Regions from separate parts of the Cobetia sp. ICG0124 genome, predicted to be linked through region 2. Evidence: predicted binding sites of a transcription regulator. Region 2 holds the regulator's gene; each other region holds the start of a gene.
What was found. Region 2 encodes LexA, which represses DNA repair genes until DNA is damaged. Its sites were predicted from a motif close to TACTGTNTANNTANACAGTA; they were not measured.

Region 1: the regulator LexA is predicted to act here: its motif matches at 2,057-2,076, upstream of recA (recombinase RecA).
Region 3: the regulator LexA is predicted to act here: its motif matches at 1,461-1,480, upstream of ruvC (crossover junction endodeoxyribonuclease RuvC).

What each region holds. Positions count from the first base shown of each region.
Region 1 is NZ_CP024893.1:403,260-409,819, forward strand. Features, by position in the region: gene mutS (DNA mismatch repair protein MutS) at 1-1,268, opposite strand, end outside; gene CU110_RS01905 (CinA family protein) at 1,437-1,958, shown strand; gene recA (recombinase RecA) at 2,190-3,323, shown strand; gene CU110_RS01915 (regulatory protein RecX) at 3,260-3,898, shown strand; gene alaS (alanine--tRNA ligase) at 4,147-6,560, shown strand, end outside.
Region 2 is NZ_CP024893.1:2,456,678-2,463,237, forward strand. Features, by position in the region: gene nagZ (beta-N-acetylhexosaminidase) at 1-983, opposite strand, end outside; gene CU110_RS11530 (L,D-transpeptidase) at 1,009-1,635, opposite strand; gene CU110_RS11535 (TetR/AcrR family transcriptional regulator) at 1,635-2,312, opposite strand; gene lexA (transcriptional repressor LexA) at 2,437-3,066, shown strand; gene CU110_RS11545 (hypothetical protein) at 3,082-3,321, opposite strand; gene CU110_RS11550 (DUF6586 family protein) at 3,485-3,964, opposite strand; gene topA (type I DNA topoisomerase) at 3,964-6,560, opposite strand, start outside.
Region 3 is NZ_CP024893.1:1,786,540-1,793,099, reverse strand. Features, by position in the region: gene aspS (aspartate--tRNA ligase) at 1-1,414, shown strand, start outside; gene ruvC (crossover junction endodeoxyribonuclease RuvC) at 1,537-2,115, shown strand; gene ruvA (Holliday junction branch migration protein RuvA) at 2,226-2,867, shown strand; gene ruvB (Holliday junction branch migration DNA helicase RuvB) at 3,052-4,095, shown strand; gene ybgC (tol-pal system-associated acyl-CoA thioesterase) at 4,092-4,541, shown strand; gene tolQ (protein TolQ) at 4,569-5,246, shown strand; gene tolR (protein TolR) at 5,261-5,707, shown strand; gene tolA (cell envelope integrity protein TolA) at 5,711-6,379, shown strand; partial or broken gene tolA (cell envelope integrity protein TolA) at 6,342-6,560, shown strand, end outside.

The DNA of each region.
Region 1 (6,560 bases), 1.3 Mb from region 2:
TCGCGCAGCACGACCGGCGGATTCTCGATCAGCGCTTCGCTGAGCATGGCCGAGAGGGCGGGGAACAGGCGGATGCCATCGCGCAGGTCATCGATGGCACTGCCTTTCTCGACGCTGGCGAGCACGGCGCGCAGCTCTGGCAGTGTATTGAGGCCATCACGCAGGCGCGCCATGTCCCGCGGGCGGGCGCTGCGCAGTGCAACACGCGCCAGGATGCGCTCCACATCGCCGATCCGCTTGAGCAGGCCTTGCAGTTCGAAGGGGTAGTCACCCTCAATCAAGCGCTGCACTGCCGCCTGGCGCTGGCCGATCTGGGTCTGATCGCGCAGCGGGCGGTTGAGCCAGCGCTTGAGCAGGCGTGAGCCCATCGCGGTAGCAGTCACGTCCAATACGCTGGCCAGCGTGTTGTCGCTGCTGCCGCCAAGATTGGTGTCGATCTCGAGGTTGCGACGGCTGGCGGCATCGATCACGACCGAATCGTCGCGACTCTCCACGGCCAGCGCCGTCACGTGGGGCAGACCGGTGCGCTGCGTGTCACGCGCGTAGTCGAGCAGGGCACCAGCAGCGGTGACCGCGCAGGTCAGATGACTGCAACCGAAACCATTGAGGTCCTGAACGCCGAACTGATCGCACAGCAGGCGCAACGCGGTCTCATGGTCGAAATGCCAGTCACTCTGACGGGTCAGGCCCGGGCGTGAGGCAAGACTGCTTGGCAGTTCACGACTCTCGCCGACCATCAGCTCGGCGGGTGACAGACGCTGGATCTCGGCCAGCAGTTCTTCATCGCCATTGACTTCCAGTACGCTGAAGCGTCCTGAGGAAAGCTCCAGTGCCGCCAGGCCCCAGGTCTCACCGTCTCGATGCAGCGCCACCAGCAGATTGTCACGGCTGGCATCCAGAAGCGCCTCGTCATGCAGGGTGCCCGGTGTGACGATGCGCACCACCTTGCGCTCGACGGGGCCCTTGGTGGTCGCGGGATCGCCGATCTGCTCGCAGATGGCCACGGATTCGCCCATTTTCACCAGGCGTGCCAGGTAACCCTCGGCGCTGTGATAAGGCACCCCTGCCATGGGAATGGGGGAGCCGCCGGAGCTGCCACGTGCCGTCAGGGTGATGTCGAGCAGTTGCGCGGCTCGCTTGGCGTCCTCATGGAACAGCTCATAGAAGTCGCCCATGCGATAGAACAGCAGCACACCGGGGTGCTCGCGTTTGATCTTCATGTACTGCGCCATCATCGGCGTCATCTGGGGCGCGCTGTTCTTGGCCATGGCCATGGACTTCCTTGACTGCACTGCAATGGGAAAAAGACGCACATGCGAGAACACGGCATGCGGGATGCGCGATATTCTACGGACTGGCACGGCCGGCTCCAATGCCTGTGATGCCTCCTGCTCGCTTCCCTTTTCCTCAGACCACTTCTAGAAAGGAGTTCGTTCATGGCCCGATTGACGGATACGACGTCCGAGGCACCGGATGCGAATGCACTGGCCGAGCAGCTGCAGGCGCTGGCATTGGCGCGCGGAGTCCAGATCACTGCTGCAGAGTCATGCACCGGGGGTGGCGTGAGTGCCGCGATCACGGCGATTTCCGGTAGCTCCGGCTATTTCGAGGCGGGCTATGTGACCTACTCGAATGCTGCCAAGCGGCGTCTGCTCGGCGTCAGCGAAGCATCGCTCGCGGACTTCGGGGCAGTCTCCGAGGCCGTCGTGCGCGAGATGGTCAAGGGAGCGTGTCGTGACAGCGGTGCCGAATTGGGGGTGGCAATCAGTGGTGTGGCGGGTCCGGGAGGCGGCAGTGAAGAAAAGCCCGTGGGGACGGTGTGGCTGGCATGGGGCAGTGAGGCGCGACAGCAGGCGCGGTGTTTCCACTTTCCGGGAGACCGGCAGGCCGTGCGCGACGCCGCCGTGAGGGTGGCATTGCAAGGCTTGATCGAATGCGTGGAAGCCTGGCAGGGCTGAACTGGTGAGGCTCGAGACGCATGCAACCCTCTGCGTTGAGACTGCTGCCTGAAAAAGCGCATCACCGGACTGGCAGAACGATGAAACATGCGGCATCATACTGTCCATGTATACAGGGTTTTGCCATGACAGCCCAGCCGCTAGGCTGACAGTCTCTGCATCACCCGAAGCTTGAGAATTTCCTATTTCAGGTGGTTGCCCATGCGGCGCCGCCGTTCGACAGGAGGCCACATGGCACAGGACGACAATCGTACCAAGGCGCTGAACGCGGCGCTGTCCCAGATCGAGCGCCAGTTCGGCAAGGGCGCCGTCATGCGCATGGGCGATGCCCCGCGTGTGGCCATCCCGTCGGTATCCACCGGGTCTCTGGGCCTGGATATCGCGCTCGGCATCGGTGGCCTGCCTTTCGGTCGAGTGGTCGAGATCTACGGTCCGGAATCCTCGGGCAAGACGACACTGACGCTCTCGGTCATCGCCCAGGCCCAGAAGCAGGGCAAGGTGTGTGCCTTCATCGATGCCGAGCACGCGCTGGATCCGTCCTACGCCGAGAAGCTCGGCGTCAATCTGGACGAGATGCTGGTCTCCCAGCCGGATACCGGTGAGCAGGCACTCGAGATCGTCGACATGCTGGTGCGTTCCGGTGGTGTCGACGTCATCATCGTCGATTCCGTGGCAGCCCTGACGCCGCGTGCCGAGATCGAGGGTGAGATGGGTGACTCCCACGTCGGCCTGCAGGCGCGTCTGATGTCCCAGGCGCTGCGCAAGGTGACGGGTCACATCAAGAATGCCAACTGCATGGTGGTGTTCATCAACCAGATCCGCATGAAGATCGGGGTGATGTTCGGTAGCCCGGAAACCACCACCGGTGGTAACGCGCTGAAGTTCTACTCGAGTGTCCGTCTCGACATCCGTCGTACCGGCTCCGTGAAGTCCGGCGATGAAGTCACCGGTAACGAGACTCGCGTCAAGGTCGTGAAGAACAAGGTCGCGCCGCCGTTCCGCCAGGCCGAGTTCCAGATTCTCTACGGCAAGGGCATCTACCACGCCGGTGAGGTCATTGATCTGGGCGTGCAGTGTGGTCTGGTCGGCAAGGCAGGTGCCTGGTACAGCTACCAGGGCAGCAAGATCGGTCAGGGCAAGGCCAACTCCGCCCAGTATCTGGAGGACAACCCCGCGATCATGGAAGAGATCGAGAGCCAGATTCGCGCCCAGCTGCTGGCTTCTCCGGAAACCAAGGAAGAGGCCAAGGAAGAAGTGGTCGCCGAAAATGAAGATGATCTGGATCTCGATGGAGCGCCAACATGCACGATCAGGAAAGAGAGACCGCCGGGCCGGACTATCAGCCCCTCGATGTCGGCGCGATGACGCCGCAACGGCGTGCCCGCAATGACGCCATCGCACGTCTGGCACGCCGCGAGCACAGCCGTCGCGAGCTGCACGACTATCTCAAGGAGCGCGACTACCTGCAGACCGTCAGCGATGATGCGCTGGCGGAGCAGTCCGCGAGTGGCGAGGAGGGCGCCGAGACGCGCTTGAGTCGTGATGAGGTCGAGCTGCTGATCGAGGAAGTGCTGGAGCGTCTGGTCGAGGAAGGCCTGCAATCCGATGAGCGCTTCGCCGCCAGCTTCCTGCGGACACGGGTGCTGAGGGGGCAGGGCCCCAGGCGTATCCAGCAGGAGTTGCGCCAGCGTGGCATCGACAACGAGACGTCAGGTGCCGTGATGCGTGCTGCCTGTGATCCGGTGCCTGATGCCTTCGGACATATTGATGCGGTGGACTTCTTCGAGCTGGCGCGCGAGACGTTGGCAAGGCGCTTTTCCTCAGCGGGCGAGGGTCACAAGGAGCGTGCGCGCCGAGAGCGCTTCCTGCTCCAGCGCGGCTTCGACTACGAGCAGTTGCGCTACGCCATGGAGTCCGCCTGGACGGAAGACGAGGCGTGAGGCCAGCCATTGCCCGGGCAATGGCTCGGAACGCGCAAACCGGTCACTCAAGCCATTTCCCCCCCTTTAGCTTGCGCGAACAGGCGTTATACTAGGTCGTCTTGCGACGGCACGGGGCAGGCGCCTTCTTTCATGCTTTTCATTGCACCTCCATGCATTCCCACATGGATGAACATGCAGAAACCATGCGGAAGTCATGCAGAAGAAGACCCCCGGAGCGTCTTTACGCACATCGCTACGGAACCTCTATGAAAAGCGCAGAAATCAGAAACGCCTTCCTGACCTATTTCGAGAAGCAGGGGCATACCATCGTTCCCACCAGTTCTCTGGTGCCGAACAACGACCCGACCCTGCTGTTCACCAACGCCGGCATGGTGCCCTTCAAGGATGTCTTCCTGGGCCGTGATCCGCGTGGCTACAGCCGTGCCACCTCGGCACAGCGCTGCGTGCGCGCCGGCGGTAAGCACAATGACCTGGACAACGTCGGTTACACCGCACGTCACCACACCTTCTTCGAGATGCTGGGCAACTTCAGCTTCGGTGACTACTTCAAGCGCGAAGCCATCCAGTTCGCCTGGAAGTTCCTGACCGAAGAGCTGGGCCTGCCGAAGGAGAAGCTGTGGGTCACCGTGCACGTCAGCGATGACGAAGCCCGCGACATCTGGTTCAACGAGGTCGGCATCGATCAGAACCGCTTCTCGCGTCTCGACGAGGACAATTTCTGGCAGATGGGCGACACCGGCCCCTGTGGCCCGTCTTCCGAGATCTTCTATGATCACGGTGAAGACGTCGCCGGTGGCCCGCCGGGCAGCCCGGACGAAGATGGCGATCGCTACATCGAGATCTGGAACCTGGTCTTCATGCAGTTCGATCGTGATGCCGAAGGCACGCTGAACCCGCTGCCCAAGCCGTCCATCGATACCGGCATGGGGCTGGAGCGCGTCGCGGCCGTGATGCAGGGCGTGCACTCCAACTACGAGATCGACCTGTTCCAGAATCTGCTGGCGGCGGCGGCCGAGATCATCGGTCATGACAACATCACCACTCCCTCGCTGCGCGTGGTGGCGGATCACATCCGTTCGTGTGCCTTCCTGATCGCCGATGGCGTGCTGCCGTCCAACGAAGGGCGTGGCTACGTGCTGCGTCGCATCATCCGCCGTGCCGTGCGTCACGGTCACAAGCTGGGCGCGCGCGGCAGCTTCTTCTACAAGCTGGTCGCGGCGCTGGATGCCGAGATGGGCGATGCCTATCCGGAACTGCGCTCTGCGCGTGAGCAGATCGAGCGTGTGCTGCTCAAGGAAGAGGAGCAGTTCGCGCGTACGCTGGAGCACGGCATGAAGCTGCTCGAGGAGGCCATCGCCGAGCTGGATGGCAATACCCTCGACGGCGAAACCATCTTCAAGCTCTACGATACCTACGGCTTCCCCTACGACCTGACCGCCGACATCTGCCGCGAGCGCGAACTGATCCTCGATGAGGCCGGTTTCGAGGCCGCGCTGGAAGCTCAGCGTGAGCGTGCACGTGCTGCCAGCAATTTCGGGGGCGACTATTCCGCCAACCTGACGCTGGAAGGCGAGACGCAATTCACCGGCTATGATCACCTCGAGGGTGAGGCGACCGTCACCGCGCTGTTCGACAGCGAAGGCAATACGCTCGAGCGTCTCGAGGCCGATACCAAGGGCATCGTGGTACTCGATACCACGCCGTTCTATGGCGAGTCCGGTGGTCAGGCGGGCGATACCGGTTATCTACATCTGGAGGGCGGCCGTTTCCAGGTCAGTGATACCCAGAAGCAGGCCGGACATCATCTGCATCACGGTGTGCTGATCGAAGGTTCGCTCGCGGTGGGCGACGCGGTGCGTCCGCAGGTCGATGCAGATCTGCGTGCTGCCTCCGTGCGCAACCACTCCGCCACGCACCTGCTGCATGAAGCGCTGCGCCAGGTGCTGGGTGAGCACGTCCAGCAGAAGGGCTCGCTGGTGACGGCCGAGCGCCTGCGCTTCGACTTCAGTCACTTTGAGGCGATGACCGCAGAACAGCTCTCCGAGGTCGAGCGCATCGTCAATGCGCAGATTCTCGCCAACGCCGAGACCACCATCGAGTTCATGACTCTCGATGAAGCCAAGGCGCGCGGCGCGGCGGCACTCTTCGATGCCAAGTATGGTGAGCAGGTCCGCGTGCTGACCATCGGTCAGGATGCCTTCTCCATCGAGCTGTGTGGTGGGACTCACGTCAAGCGCAGTGGTGATATCGGTCAGATGCACATCATCGCCGAGACTGGCATCGCCTCCGGCGTGCGCCGCATCGAAGCCATCACTGGCCGTGCGGCACGTGATTTCCTGCTGGCGCAGGAAGCGACCCTGACTCGTCTGGGCGAGCGCCTCAAGGCCAAGCCGGAGCAGGTCGAGGAGCGTGTCACCAGTCTGCTTGAGCGCAACCGCGGTCTCGAGAAGGAGCTTGAGCGTCTGAAGGCCAAGCTGGCGTCCGCTTCTGCCAGTGACATGCTGAGCGACATCGCGGATGTCCAGGGGCTCAAGGTGCTGGCCAAGCAGGTCGAAGGCGTCTCCGGCAAGGAGTTGCGTGGCCTGATGGATGACCTGAAATCCAAGCTGGGTTCCGGCATTCTGGTGCTTGGCGTCGCGGATGGTGACAAGGTCAGCCT
Region 2 (6,560 bases):
AGCGTGGGGCGGGCGCGCCCGTAGCGCAGACGCGCCTGACGCTTGCCGGCATTGCGCTGCTCATCCCCATCGAGGCTGTCGAGCACGGCACGTGCGGCGGCGGGATCATTGCACACCAGCGCCATGTCGCAGCCGGCATCCAGTGCCAGACGAGCGCGCACTTCCGGCTCGCCCTCGGCCACGGCAGCCGCCATGCCCAGGTCATCGGAGAAGATGGCGCCCTTGAAACCGAACTCCTCACGCAGCAGCCCCAGCCAGCTTGGCGAGAAGCCGGCGGGGCGCGCATCGAAATCGGGGTAGATGACATGAGCCGGCATCACGCCACCCAGGCGATCCGCCAGCGCCGCGAAGGGCTTGAGATCATGCTCGCGCAGCTCGCGGAAGGGGCGGGGGTCGATCACGCGCTCGCGGTGGGTATCCGCCGCGATGCCACCATGACCGGGATAATGCTTGCCGACCGCTGCCATGCCAGCTTCGCGCAGGCCCTCGATGAAGGCGGTACCGACGGCAATCACGTCCTCGGGAGTCGTCCCGAAACTGCGGTCGCCGATGATGGTGGAACCCGCGACATCGATATCCAATACCGGCGCGAAGGTGATGTCGCAGCCAATGGCGGCCATCTCCATGCCCAGCAACCAGCCGGCGTCACGGGCAAACCCGAGCCCTGACGACTGGGCATCATCACCGCAGCCGTCACAGTCACGTCCCAGGCAGCAATGTGCCAGGGCGCGCATCGGCGGCAGGCGGGTCACGCCTTCGCGCAGCCGTTGCACCCGTCCGCCTTCCTGATCGATGGCGATCAACAGATGTGGATTGACGCGGCGGATCTCACCGCACAGCGCCAGCACCTGCTCGGGAGAAACACAGTTGCGCGCAAACAGGATGACGCCGCCGACGGCGGGGCGTGCCAGTAGTTCACGTTCGTCAGACGTGAGGGTATGCCCCTCGACGTCGAGCATTACGGAGCCCAATGGCTGTGTCATGACATCCTTCCTGTCCATGGCCTGCTTACGGGGCTCGGCAGCCTGGAAGACAAGCCTCAGGACAGGCGGCCGGCGCGAGGAAAGGCGCAATTCTAGCCGACTGAGCGCGACTCGAACAGTCGCGAGCACCAGCCGCCAGGCAACGCAGCGTCAAAAGGCACAGCAGATCCTCATCGCGCAGACGAATGCACCCATGGGAGGCCGGGGTGCCCATCGGCTCGCTGGTCGGCGTGCCATGGAAGTAGATGTAGCGCCGCAGGCTGTCGACGCGCTGTCCCGCCGCGTTGCGGCCACGGTTGATGCCGGGCTCACGACCGCTGAGCCACAGGATACGCGTCAGGATCCAGTCGCGTTCGGGGTGCTCGGCGGCCAGTCGAGGCGTGAACACCTCTCCCGTGAAGCGCCGCCCACGATAGACGGCACCACGCGGATTGCCCTCCCCGATCGCGGCGCGAACCACATGCCAGCCGGTCGGCGTGCAACCGCTGCCATCGAGCTCGCCGATACCGTTGAGGCCGCTGGAGATCGCACAGGCATGCACCAGCGTGTCAGGGTCAGCCGCGGGGGGCGGCGCATCACGACTGCCACTCGGCGCGTCATTGCGTATCTCAAGACGCTGGCGGGTGAGATCCACCGCCACCCAGCAAGCCATCAGCTGGCCGCCTGGGTGACCGCTTCACCATCTCCGAGCGAGGCCGGCAGCGGAGCCGCCATCGCCGCCACCACCACCGGACGCATGTGCTGGATCAGCTCGCGCACACTGGTGTGATGGCCGTATTCGGCCTCTTCGATATCGCGCAGTGCGTCCAGTCCCGAGAAGGTGAAGATCACGCTGCCGAGCATGAAGTGCAGACGCCAGAAGCGCTCGTTGTCTGGCAGGTCCGGCGTCGCAAGCTTCAGGAGCTCGGCGAAGCGGCTGAAGACCGTGCCGTAATGCTCGCGGATGTAGCGACGCATGTGGCCCTGCCCCTGGGTATAGGCAAGCCCGAGCAGGCGCATGAAGGTACGCAGGCTGTTGCGCTCGGCCGGCACCTCCAGCACCGTGCGCGCCATCACTTCCAGCAGCGTTTCCAGCGGCACCTGACGACCGGCATGCTGCTGCTCGACACTGTCGAGTGCCGCATGGAAACGCTCGCTGAAGGGGTCGAGATAGCGGGCGAACACTGCCTGGATCAATGACTTCTTTGAGCCGAAGTGATAATTGACCGCCGCCAGGTTGACCTTGGCCTTGCTGGTGATATTGCGCAGCGAGGTTTCGGCGAAGCCTCGCTCGGCGAACAGGACCTCGGCGGTATCGAGGATACGGGTAACGGTATCGGTCTGGGCCATGGGCGGATGCCTTGTCAGGTCCACGATGCCTTGCATGACCGCCATGACTGGATACAATGACAGTTGTATGGATGCACACCCCGTGCCGTCAGCTCAGATGCCGCCCAGGCCAAAGGCAATGCCCATGACTCAGCCGCTTACTCCGCGCCAGCAGGATGTCTTCGATTTCATCATCAAGACCATCAAGTCCTCAGGCTATCCGCCAACGCGTGCCGAAATCGCCCAGGCACTGGGCTTTCGCTCACCGAATGCCGCGGAAGAGCATCTGCGTGCCCTGAAGCGCAAGGGAGCCATCGAGATGGTGCCGGGCACCTCGCGGGGCATCCGCGTGCCGTCTCTGGCCGAGGCGGAAGAGGATAGCGAGCAGGGCCTGCCGGTCATCGGGGAAGTGGCCGCTGGCAGCCCTATCCTGGCCAGCCAGCATATCGATCGCCATTGCCCACTGCCCAGTGACTACTTCTCGCCTGCCGCCGACTATCTGCTGCGCGTGCGCGGGGTCTCGATGAAGGATGTCGGCATTCTGGAAGGTGACCTGCTGGCCGTGCACCGCACGAGCAGCGTGCGTGACGGACAGATCGTGGTAGCGCGTCTGGGGGATGAAGTGACGGTGAAGCGCTTCCGTCGCGATGGCCATTACGTATGGCTGGAAGCCGAGAACGAGGACTTCGCTCCCATCAAGGTGGATCTGCGCACGGACAGCCTGGAAATCGAGGGCCTCGGCGTGGGCGTGATCCGCGATGGCGGCCTGCACTGATCTCATGGCTCGCAGTCAGTGCACCATGCCTTCCGACTGCTCGTCCTCATCATCCTCGCCATCCCACAGGCGGGTGCGGGTGATGGCGTGGTCGATCATCTCACGCGCGACCTCGAAGCGATTGTCACGCAGCAGATCGGCAGCTTCATCGGAGATGCGGATACTGAGAAGTGGCTCACCTTCACTCTCGGCGGCACGCAGGATCACTTCCCCATCTTCCATTTGCACGATTTCAAGTACGGCGGGATCGGACACGTCATTCCTCCTGCACGGCATCCTGGTCACTGGCGACAATGCAGAAAAAAGTACGACCACAGCCAGAGCCATGGTCGTACCGGAGAATGCAGGGCTTGCCACAATGCCGCCAGTCTAGCACCCGTCATGCCAGGGCGTCACCTGAATGACAGGTGCGTGACATCTACCACTCCACATTCGACTCGCGAAGGTGTGACAGCAACGCCTTCATGGCGCTGACTGCCGTGGCGAGACGCTCTGCCAGAGGCGCATTGGCCGCCGCGGCGATGATGAGACCATCGCCACGCGCCTGGCCTTCCTCACGCCGGGCAGCACCGCCCTCTTCATGCAGACGCGTGATATCGGCCACTAGCTGGCTCAACCAACTGTCCGGCTGCGCCTGCAGGCTTCGCAACTGCTCGATTTCCGCCACGGGAGTCGGCGGTGTGGCCAGCCGCTCGCGCCAGCTGCCCTCAGGCCAGCGTGCCGACGCGGCGCACTCCTCGATCAACGAGGCCAATGCCAGCTCCATCAACGCCAGCGCCCCTTCCTCACCGGCCATGCGCCGTGCGACGGCATGCTCATCACGCGTCGCGACGGCCGCCTGCTCCAGCAGCAACTCGGCCTGATACAGCAGTTGATTGGTGCGGCCACGCTGGCTCATCAGCTCTTGGCTCCCATGCGCTTGTCCTCGACGACCCAACGGCCGTTGTCGAAGGTCGCCTTCCACCCCGTCGCCTTGCCATCTTCGTCCGTCATCACGAACTGCTCCTTGGCCTTGCGCGAGAAACGAATCTGCGTCGGGCGGCCATCGGGGTCTTTCTCCGGCGCCTTGAGGATGAAGTGATACTTCTCCGGCAGCTCGTCGGCATGCGCCTTGAGCTCGCTGACCAGCGGCGGACGCGTCTCGCGATTCTTGGGGAACTGACTGGCGGCAAGGAACAGGCCACTGGCGCCATCACGCAGCACGTAGTGATCCTCGACCTTCACGCAGGCAAGTTCCGGCATGGGGATCGGGTCCATCTTCGGCGGCGCGACCTCCCCGGACTTGAGCAGCTTGCGGGTGTTCTTGCAATCCTCGTTGGTGCAGCCGAAGTACTTGCCGAAACGCCCGGTCTTGAGCTGCATGTCGGCACCGCACTTGTCGCACTCGATCACCGGCCCATCGTAGCCCTTGATGCGGAACTGACCCTGCTCGACTTCATGTCCCACGCAATCCGGGCTGTTGCCGCAGACGTGCAGCTTGCGCTGCTCGTCGATCAGATAGCTGTCCATGGCCGTGGCGCAGATCGGACAACGGCGCTTGGCACGCAGTGCATCGGTCTCGGCATTCTCATCCGCGTCAGCGGCGACCGCCTCATCCCCCGGCAACAGGTCGATGGTGGTCTTGCAGCGCTCCTTGGGCGGAAGGTTGTAACCGGAGCACCCCAGGAAGACGCCGGTGGAGGCGGTACGGATCTGCATCTCGCGACCACAGGTCGGGCAGGCGATATCGGTCGGCACCGGCTGATTCGGGCGCATGCCCTCTTCTGACTGGGCGTGATCCAGCTCGGCCTTGAACTCGGCGTAGAAGGCATCCAGCAGTTCACGCCAGTTGCGCTGACCGTTGGCCACCTCATCGAGGTAGTCTTCCATGCGCGCGGTGAAGCCGAAGTCCATCAGGTCCTTGAAGGATTCACTGAGACGATCAGTGACGATGTCACCCAGCTTCTCGGCGTAGAAACGCCGATTTTCCAGCGCCACGTAACCACGATCCTGAATGGTCGAGATGATCGCCGCATAGGTCGAAGGACGGCCGATGCCGCGCTTCTCCAGCTCCTTGACCAGACTGGCTTCGGTGTAACGCGCCGTCGGCTTGGTGAAGTGCTGCTGCGGGTCCAGCTCGACCAGCTCCAGCACCTCGCCGATGGCCAGGTCCGGCAGTGACTGGTCCTCTTCCTTCTTGCCCGCCGGCTTCATCACGCGGGTATAACCGTCAAACTTGAGCACCCGGCCCTTGGCGCGCAGCTCGTAGCCATCGACCTCGATGGTCAGGGTCGAGGACAGATACTCCGCCGGCACCATCTGGCAGGCGACGAACTGACGCCAGATCAGCTCATACAGACGCTCCGCGTCACGCTCCATGCCGGTGAGGTCCGTCGCGCGACGCGCCACCTCGGAGGGACGGATCGCTTCGTGAGCTTCCTGAGCGCCTTCCTTGCTGGAGTAGACGTTGGCGGCCTGCGGCAGATAGTTGTCGCCGAATTCCTCAGCGATGAAGTCCCGCGCGGTGGCCACCGCGTCCGCCGACAGATTGGTCGAGTCGGTACGCATGTAAGTGATGTAACCGGCCTCGTAGAGGCGCTGCGCCATCATCATGGTCTTCTTGACCGAGAAGCCGAGACGACTGCTGGCCGCCTGCTGCAGGGTCGAGGTGATGAAGGGGGCATTCGGCTTGGAGCGGGTCGGCTTGTCTTCGCGATTGGAAATCGCGAGCCGAGCGGTACGCAGCGCCGCGATGCGATCCAGCGTTTCCTTCTCGCTGGTCGGACGGAAGGCCTTGCCATCCTGACGCGCCAGCTCGAAACGGATCGCCTCGCCGCTGGTCGCGGCAAGCTCTGCGTGCACATCCCAGAATTCTTCCGGAATGAAGGCACGGATCTCACGCTCACGCTCGACGATCAAGCGCACGGCAACCGACTGCACTCGACCGGCCGACAGCCCACGAGCCACCTTGGCCCACAGCAGCGGCGAGACCATGAAACCGACGACACGATCCAGATAGCGACGCGCCTGCTGAGCATGCACGCGGTCCATCTTCAGATCGCCCGGCTCATCGAAGGCCGCCGTGATCGCCTTCTTGGTGATCTCGTTGAATACCACGCGCTTGTAGCGGGTATCGTCGCCACCGATGGTCTCGCGCAGGTGCCAGGCAATCGCCTCACCTTCGCGGTCCAGATCCGTCGCGAGATAGATGGTGTCGGCCTTCTCGGCCAGGCGCGTCAGCTCGGAGACGACCTTTTCCTTGCCGGGCAGGATCTCGTAATGCGCCTCCCAGCCGTTCTCCGGGTCTACCCCCATGCGACGGATGAGCTGCGTCTTGGCCTTCTTTTCCTTGTGAGCCGCCTTGGCTTCCGGCGACATCTTGCGCGTCTCGGCTGCCTGACGGGCACGCTCCTTGGGATCGGTGGCCTGCTTGCCGCTACCGCTGGTCGGCAGATCGCGGATATGCCCGACACTCGACTTCACCACGAAGTCGTTGCCGAGATACTTGTTGATGG
Region 3 (6,560 bases), 670 kb from region 2:
GTATCGTTATGTCGACCTGCGTCGTCCGGACATGATCGACAAGCTGCGCCTGCGTTCACGCATCACCCACAGCGTGCGTGCCCAGCTGGAAGCCCTGGGCTTCCTCGACATCGAAACCCCGATTCTCACGCGTGCCACGCCGGAAGGGGCACGTGACTATCTGGTGCCGAGCCGCACCTATGCCGGCAGCTTCTTCGCGCTGCCGCAGTCTCCGCAGCTGTTTAAGCAGCTGTTGATGGTCGCCGGTGTCGATCGTTACTACCAGATCGCCAAGTGCTTCCGTGACGAGGATCTGCGCGCCGATCGTCAGCCGGAATTCACCCAGATCGACCTCGAGGCCAGCTTCGTCGACGAGAAGGACATCATGGGCATGACCGAGACCATGATCCGTGGTCTCTACAAGGAAGTGCTGGATGTCGAGCTGGGCGACTTCCCGACCATGCCGTATTCCGAAGCCATGCAGCGCTTCGGTTCCGACAAGCCGGACCTGCGTATCCCGCTGGAGCTGGTCGATGTCGATGACCTGATGAGCGGTGTAGACTTCAAGGTCTTCTCCGGCCCGGCCAAGGATGACAAGGGCCGTGTCGCCGCGCTGCGTGTGCCGGGCGGTGCCAGCCTGTCACGCAAGGAAATCGACGCCTACACCAAGTTCGTCGGCATCTACGGTGCTAAGGGCCTGGCGTGGATCAAGGTCAACGAGCGTGCCAAGGGCATCGAGGGTCTGCAGTCGCCGATCGTCAAGTTCATGGAAGACGTCGTGGATGACGTGCTGGACCGCTGTGGCGCCGTCGATGGCGACATCGTGTTCTTCGGTGCCGACAAGTCCAACATCGTGGCCGAGGCCATCGGTGCGCTGCGCGTCAAGCTGGGCGAAGACCTCAACCTCTACACCCGCGAATGGGCACCGCTGTGGGTCGTCGACTTCCCGATGTTCGAAGCCGATGCCAACGGCCGCCTGAGCGCGCTGCACCACCCGTTCACCGCGCCGTCCTGCACCCCGGAAGAACTCAAGGCCGATCCGGAAGCGGCACTGTCTCGCGCCTATGACATGGTCATCAACGGCACTGAGCTGGGTGGCGGTTCCATCCGTATCCACGACCAGGGCATGCAGCGTACCGTGTTCGAAGTGCTGGGCATCGGCGAAGAGGAAGCGGAAGAGAAGTTCGGCTTCCTGCTCGACGCGCTCAAGTTCGGCGCGCCGCCCCATGGTGGTCTGGCCTTCGGTCTCGACCGTCTGGTCATGCTGATGACCGGCGCCAAGACCATTCGTGAAGTCATCGCCTTCCCGAAGACCCAGAGCGCTGGCTGCATGATGACCGACGCCCCGGGGGAAGTCAGCGGTGAGCAGCTCAAGGAGCTGAACATCCGTCTGCGTCAGAAGGTCAAGGTTGAAGAGGAAGGCGGTCAGGCCTGATCCAGCAGGCAATGACAGTGTCGCACCGCCTTTTTTGTGGCATTGTGGCTGGTTATATACACAGTAAGCACGAAAGACGACAGGGATGGAGAGGCAATGAGTGTGAGACGCGAGGCGGTGGCATGATCATTCTTGGCATTGATCCGGGGTCACGCCTGACCGGTTACGGCGTACTGGACGTCTCGGCGGCTCAGCCCCGCTATGTGGACAGTGGCTGCATCCGCATGTCCCAGGTCAGCCTCGACCAGCGGTTGGCGCAGATCTACGCCGGTATCAGTGAAGTGATTGCCATGCATCGCCCGGCGGAGTTCGCCATCGAGCAGGTCTTCATGTCCAAGAATGCCGACTCCGCGCTCAAGCTCGGTCAGGCACGTGGGGCAGCCATCGTGTGTGCGGCGAACCACGGCCTGCCGGTATCAGAGTATGGGCCGCGACAGATCAAGCAGGCTGTCACGGGGTCCGGTGCAGCAGACAAGGCCCAGGTCCAGCATATGGTGACCCATACGCTCAAGCTGTCTGCAACGCCTCAGGCGGATGCCGCGGATGCTCTGGCCATCGCGCTGACACATTGCTTTGCACGCATGCGACTGACCCCGAGCGGCGCGCAGCTGGAGGCGTTGGGCCTGGGGGCGGGTGCAGGGCGCAAGAGTACCCGCGCACGACGCAGCAGTAGCTGGCGTGACTTTGAGCCGGGCAAATGAGGTGTCTGACTGTCAGATTCATGCGACAAAATCGTCGTGACACTCGGACATGCCGCCTGCACGTTATCTTTGGTAGGCTTGCCCGCATCGCAACAACCCGTGCCCGAAACATGATTGGACGTCTGACCGGGCGTTTGCTCGAAAAGCAGCCGCCTCATCTGGTACTCGATGTACAGGGTGTGGGCTATGAACTTGAAGCCTCCATGAATACCTTGCTGGGTCTGCCGGCTGTCGGGGAGGACTGTCAGCTGTTCACCCATCTGGTCGTGCGTGAAGACGCCCAGTTGCTCTATGGCTTCGGCAAGGAGCCGGAGCGTCGTCTGTTCCGGGAATTGATCAAGATTTCCGGGGTCGGGCCGCGCCTGGCGCTGGCGATTCTCTCGGGAATGGAGCAGGCCGATTTCATTCGCTGCGTGCACGACGAAGACAGTCGGGCACTGACTCGCTTGCCCGGCGTCGGCAAGAAGACGGCGGACCGCCTGATCATCGAGATGCGCGACCGGCTCAAGCATTGGACGATTCCGCAGGACGATGGTCTGTCGGAAATGGCGCGCGCTTCGCAGCCACAGCCGCCGGTTACCCATCCCCTGGCCGACGCCGAAGCCGCTCTGGTCGCGCTGGGCTACAAGCCGGTCGAGGCGGCCAAGATGCTCTCGGGACTCGAGACAGGTGCCTCCACGGAAGCCCTCATCAAGGCGGCGTTGGCCCGCAAGATGGCCAGCTGCCAGCTAGCGCACGTGTCTCGTGCCTGATAGCGTGAATGACAGAATAGGCACGATCTGATTGGATTTATTGACTAGGGAATGGCCGGCGACTGGGGTAGAAAGTGCGCGCTTGATTGCATTGGCGCAAGATCATTTCACTGCCTCGGTCAGACCACCTCTCGCCACATGATTCATGTCTGCAGCATGAGTCATCAGGAGTTGAGCAAGCATCATGATGGAGTCGGATCGACTGATCTCCGCGGCCACGCATGATCCGGAAGAACGGATCGATCGCGCCAATCGGCCGCGAACGCTGAATGAGTATATCGGTCAGCCGATCGTGCGCGAGCAGATGGAAATCTTCATCAGTGCCGCTCGCGGTCGTGGCGATAGCCTGGATCACACCCTGGTATTCGGGCCCCCGGGACTTGGCAAGACCACTCTGGCACACATCATTGCCAGTGAGATGAGCGTGGACATCAAGTCGACGTCCGGACCGGTTCTGGAGCGGGCAGGTGACCTGGCCGCCATGCTGACGAATCTCCAGGAAGGCGATGTACTGTTCATCGACGAGATCCATCGCCTGTCACCGGCGGTCGAGGAAGTGCTGTATCCGGCGATGGAAGATTATCAGCTGGATATCATGATCGGGGAGGGCCCGGCTGCCCGCTCGATCAAGCTGGAACTGCCACGATTCACTCTGGTGGGGGCGACGACCCGGGCTGGTCTGTTGACCGCGCCCCTGCGAGATCGCTTCGGCATCGTTCAGCGCCTCGAGTTCTACGATATCGAGTCGCTGACCGGTATCGTCTCGCGCAGTGCGAAGCTGTCAGGCATGGAAGTGGAGATGGATGGCGCGCGCGAGATCGCACGACGCTCGCGAGGGACGCCGCGTATCGCCAATCGGCTGCTGCGGCGGGTGCGTGACTTTACCGAGGTGCGCGGCGATGGCCGTCTGACGCTGGATGTCGCGGACAAGGCGCTCAACATGCTCAATGTGGATAGCCACGGGCTGGATCATATGGATCGCCGGTTGCTGCTGTCGATGATCGAGAAGTTCGATGGCGGGCCCGTCGGTGTGGATTCGCTGGCGGCCGCCATCGGCGAGGAGCGCGATACCATCGAAGATGTGCTGGAGCCCTATCTGATTCAGCAGGGCTTCATGATGCGAACGGCGCGTGGGCGCGTGGTGACCAGTTCCGCCTATCAGCATTTCGGCATCACACCGCGTGAGACCCAGGCGCGTCTGACGCCGGGTGGGCAGGAGGACGCATGATGTCGTCTCTGCAGACATCCAGACCCGGCGAGGAAACGTTGACTGGGCAGACGGGCGATTTTCATCATGCGGTGCGGGTCTATATCGAGGATACCGATGCGGGTGGCATCGTCTATTACGTCAATTACCTGCGCTTCATGGAGCGCGCACGCAGTGAATGGCTGCGCGCACGTGGCTATTCCCAGCAGACACTTCTGGAGCGCGGTATCCAGCTTGTCGTGCACAGTGTGGCCAGTCGCTATCATCGTCCTGCGAGACTGGATGATCTGCTTCAGGTCACGGCAACGGCAGGTGAGTTGCGTGGCGCGCGCCTTGTCTTTCATCAACAGGTGATGAAGGACGGGGTGATGTTGAGTGATGCCGAGGTGGTGATTGCCTGTGTCGATGCCAGCACATTGCGTCCGCGTCGATGGCCCGTGGAATTGCTGAGCGCTCTTGAGGTCTGAGAAAGAGGGATTTCCGTGGAAGATTCGATGTCGATCATTTCGCTGTTCGCGAATGCCAGCCTGGTGGTGCAATCCGTCATGTTGCTGCTGTTGGCGGCTTCCATCGCCTCCTGGGTAGTGATCTTCCAGCGGGGGATGGCATTGTCACGAGCGAAACAGGCGTATACCGCCTTTGAAAAGCGTTTCTGGTCCGGAGTGGATCTCAATCACCTCTACCGTGAATTGCCCAGTGAAGAAGAGGCGACGCCGGGTGCTGCAGGCGTCTTCCGTGCAGGCTTTCGTGAGTACAGTCGTCTCAAGCCCAAGTCCAGCAATGCCGATGCGGTGATGGACGGCGTTCAGCGCAGCATGCGTGTCACGCTGTCACGCGAGGAAGAACGTCTCAATATCCATCTTCCGTTCCTGGCCACCGTCAGCTCCGTAAGCCCCTATGTGGGTCTGTTCGGGACGGTGTGGGGCATCATGGGCTCTTTCCAGGCACTGGGGACTGCACAGCAGGCCACTCTGACCACTGTCGCTCCCTGGATTGCAGAAGCGCTGGTCGCTACCGCCATGGGGCTTTTTGCCGCGATTCCGGCAGTCATCTTCTATAACCGTCTGGCCAGCCGTGCCGATCAGCTGCTGGGCCGTTATGAAGACTTCGCCGAAGAGCTTCACTCCATTCTGCATCGCAATCTGCACGGCCGTGGCAGCAACGACGCCTGAAAGGAGAGTCGAGCATGAAAGGACCTTACAGCCGGGGGCACAAGCGCAAGCTGTCCTCTGAAATCAATGTGGTGCCCTTCATCGATGTCATGCTGGTGCTGCTGGTCATCTTCATGATCACCGCGCCGATGATGACCCAGGGGGTACAGGTCGAACTGCCCAAGGTCACCTCCAAGCCCATCGACAATCCTGATGACGTGACACCGCTGATCGTCTCGCTGGATGACAGCGGCAACTACTACATCGATCTGGGCTCTGATCAGGACAAGCGGACTCCCGTCGCCCTGGATGACCTGGGCAGCAAGGTGGCCGCCATCGTGTCGGAAAAGCCCAAGACACCCGTGCTGGTCAAAGGCGCCAAGACAGCGCCATATGGTGATGTGATGGGGCTGATGAGCACTCTTCAGGGGGCGGGCGTTCCCAATGTCGGGCTGATTTCAGAACCGCCGAACGAGGGCTGATGGATGAGTCAGCCGGAAATCGAAAAGCGGGCAGGCTATGGATTACCCGTCGTGCTGGCCGTGGGTCTGCATGTGGTCATCCTGGTACTGACCCTGGTGAGCTGGCCTGAGTCCGAGCCGGATCAGAGCAGCACGACCATCGTCAACGCGACGCTGGTCAGCACCGAAACGACGACCAATCAGCCCCAGCAGGCCAAGGCCAGCAAGGCGCGGGATGCCGCCGAAGAGGCCGATGAGCGTCAGAGCGCCAAGGAGGAGGCCTCCCGGGAAGCGGAGCGCGCTGCAGAACAGCAGAAGAGTGCTGCGCGCGCGAAAGCCGCGCAGCTCAAGGCAGAGCAGGCCAAGACTGCCGAGCAGGAGAAGGCGGCACAGGCCAAGGCGGCTGAGCAGTTGAAGGCGGAGCAGAAAGCGGCTGCCGAGGCGGCAGACAAGGCCAAGGCAGATGCAGCGCGTCGGGCGGAAGAAGCCAAGGCGATTGCGCTTGAGCGCAAGAAGGCTGAAGCTGAAAAACAGGCCAAGGCAGACGCCTTGAAGAAGGCGGAAGCCGAAAAGGCGGCCAAGGCCAAGGCGGAAGCGGAGAAGGCCGCCAAGGAAAAGGCAGCCGAGGAAGCGCGCAAGAAAGCCGAGGCGGAAAAAGCCGCGAAGGCCAAGGCAGAGGCTGAAAGAGGCTGAAAAGGCGGCCAAGGCCAAGGCGCAGGCTGAAAAGGAAAAGGCAGCCAAGGCAGCCGCCGAGAAAGCAGCGAAGGAAAAGGCGGCCAAGGAAAAGGCAGCGGAAGAGGCTCGCAAGAAGGCAGCCGCGGAGGCCGCGCGCCAGAAGGCGCTTGCCGAGAAGGCAGCACAGGCATCTGCCGGG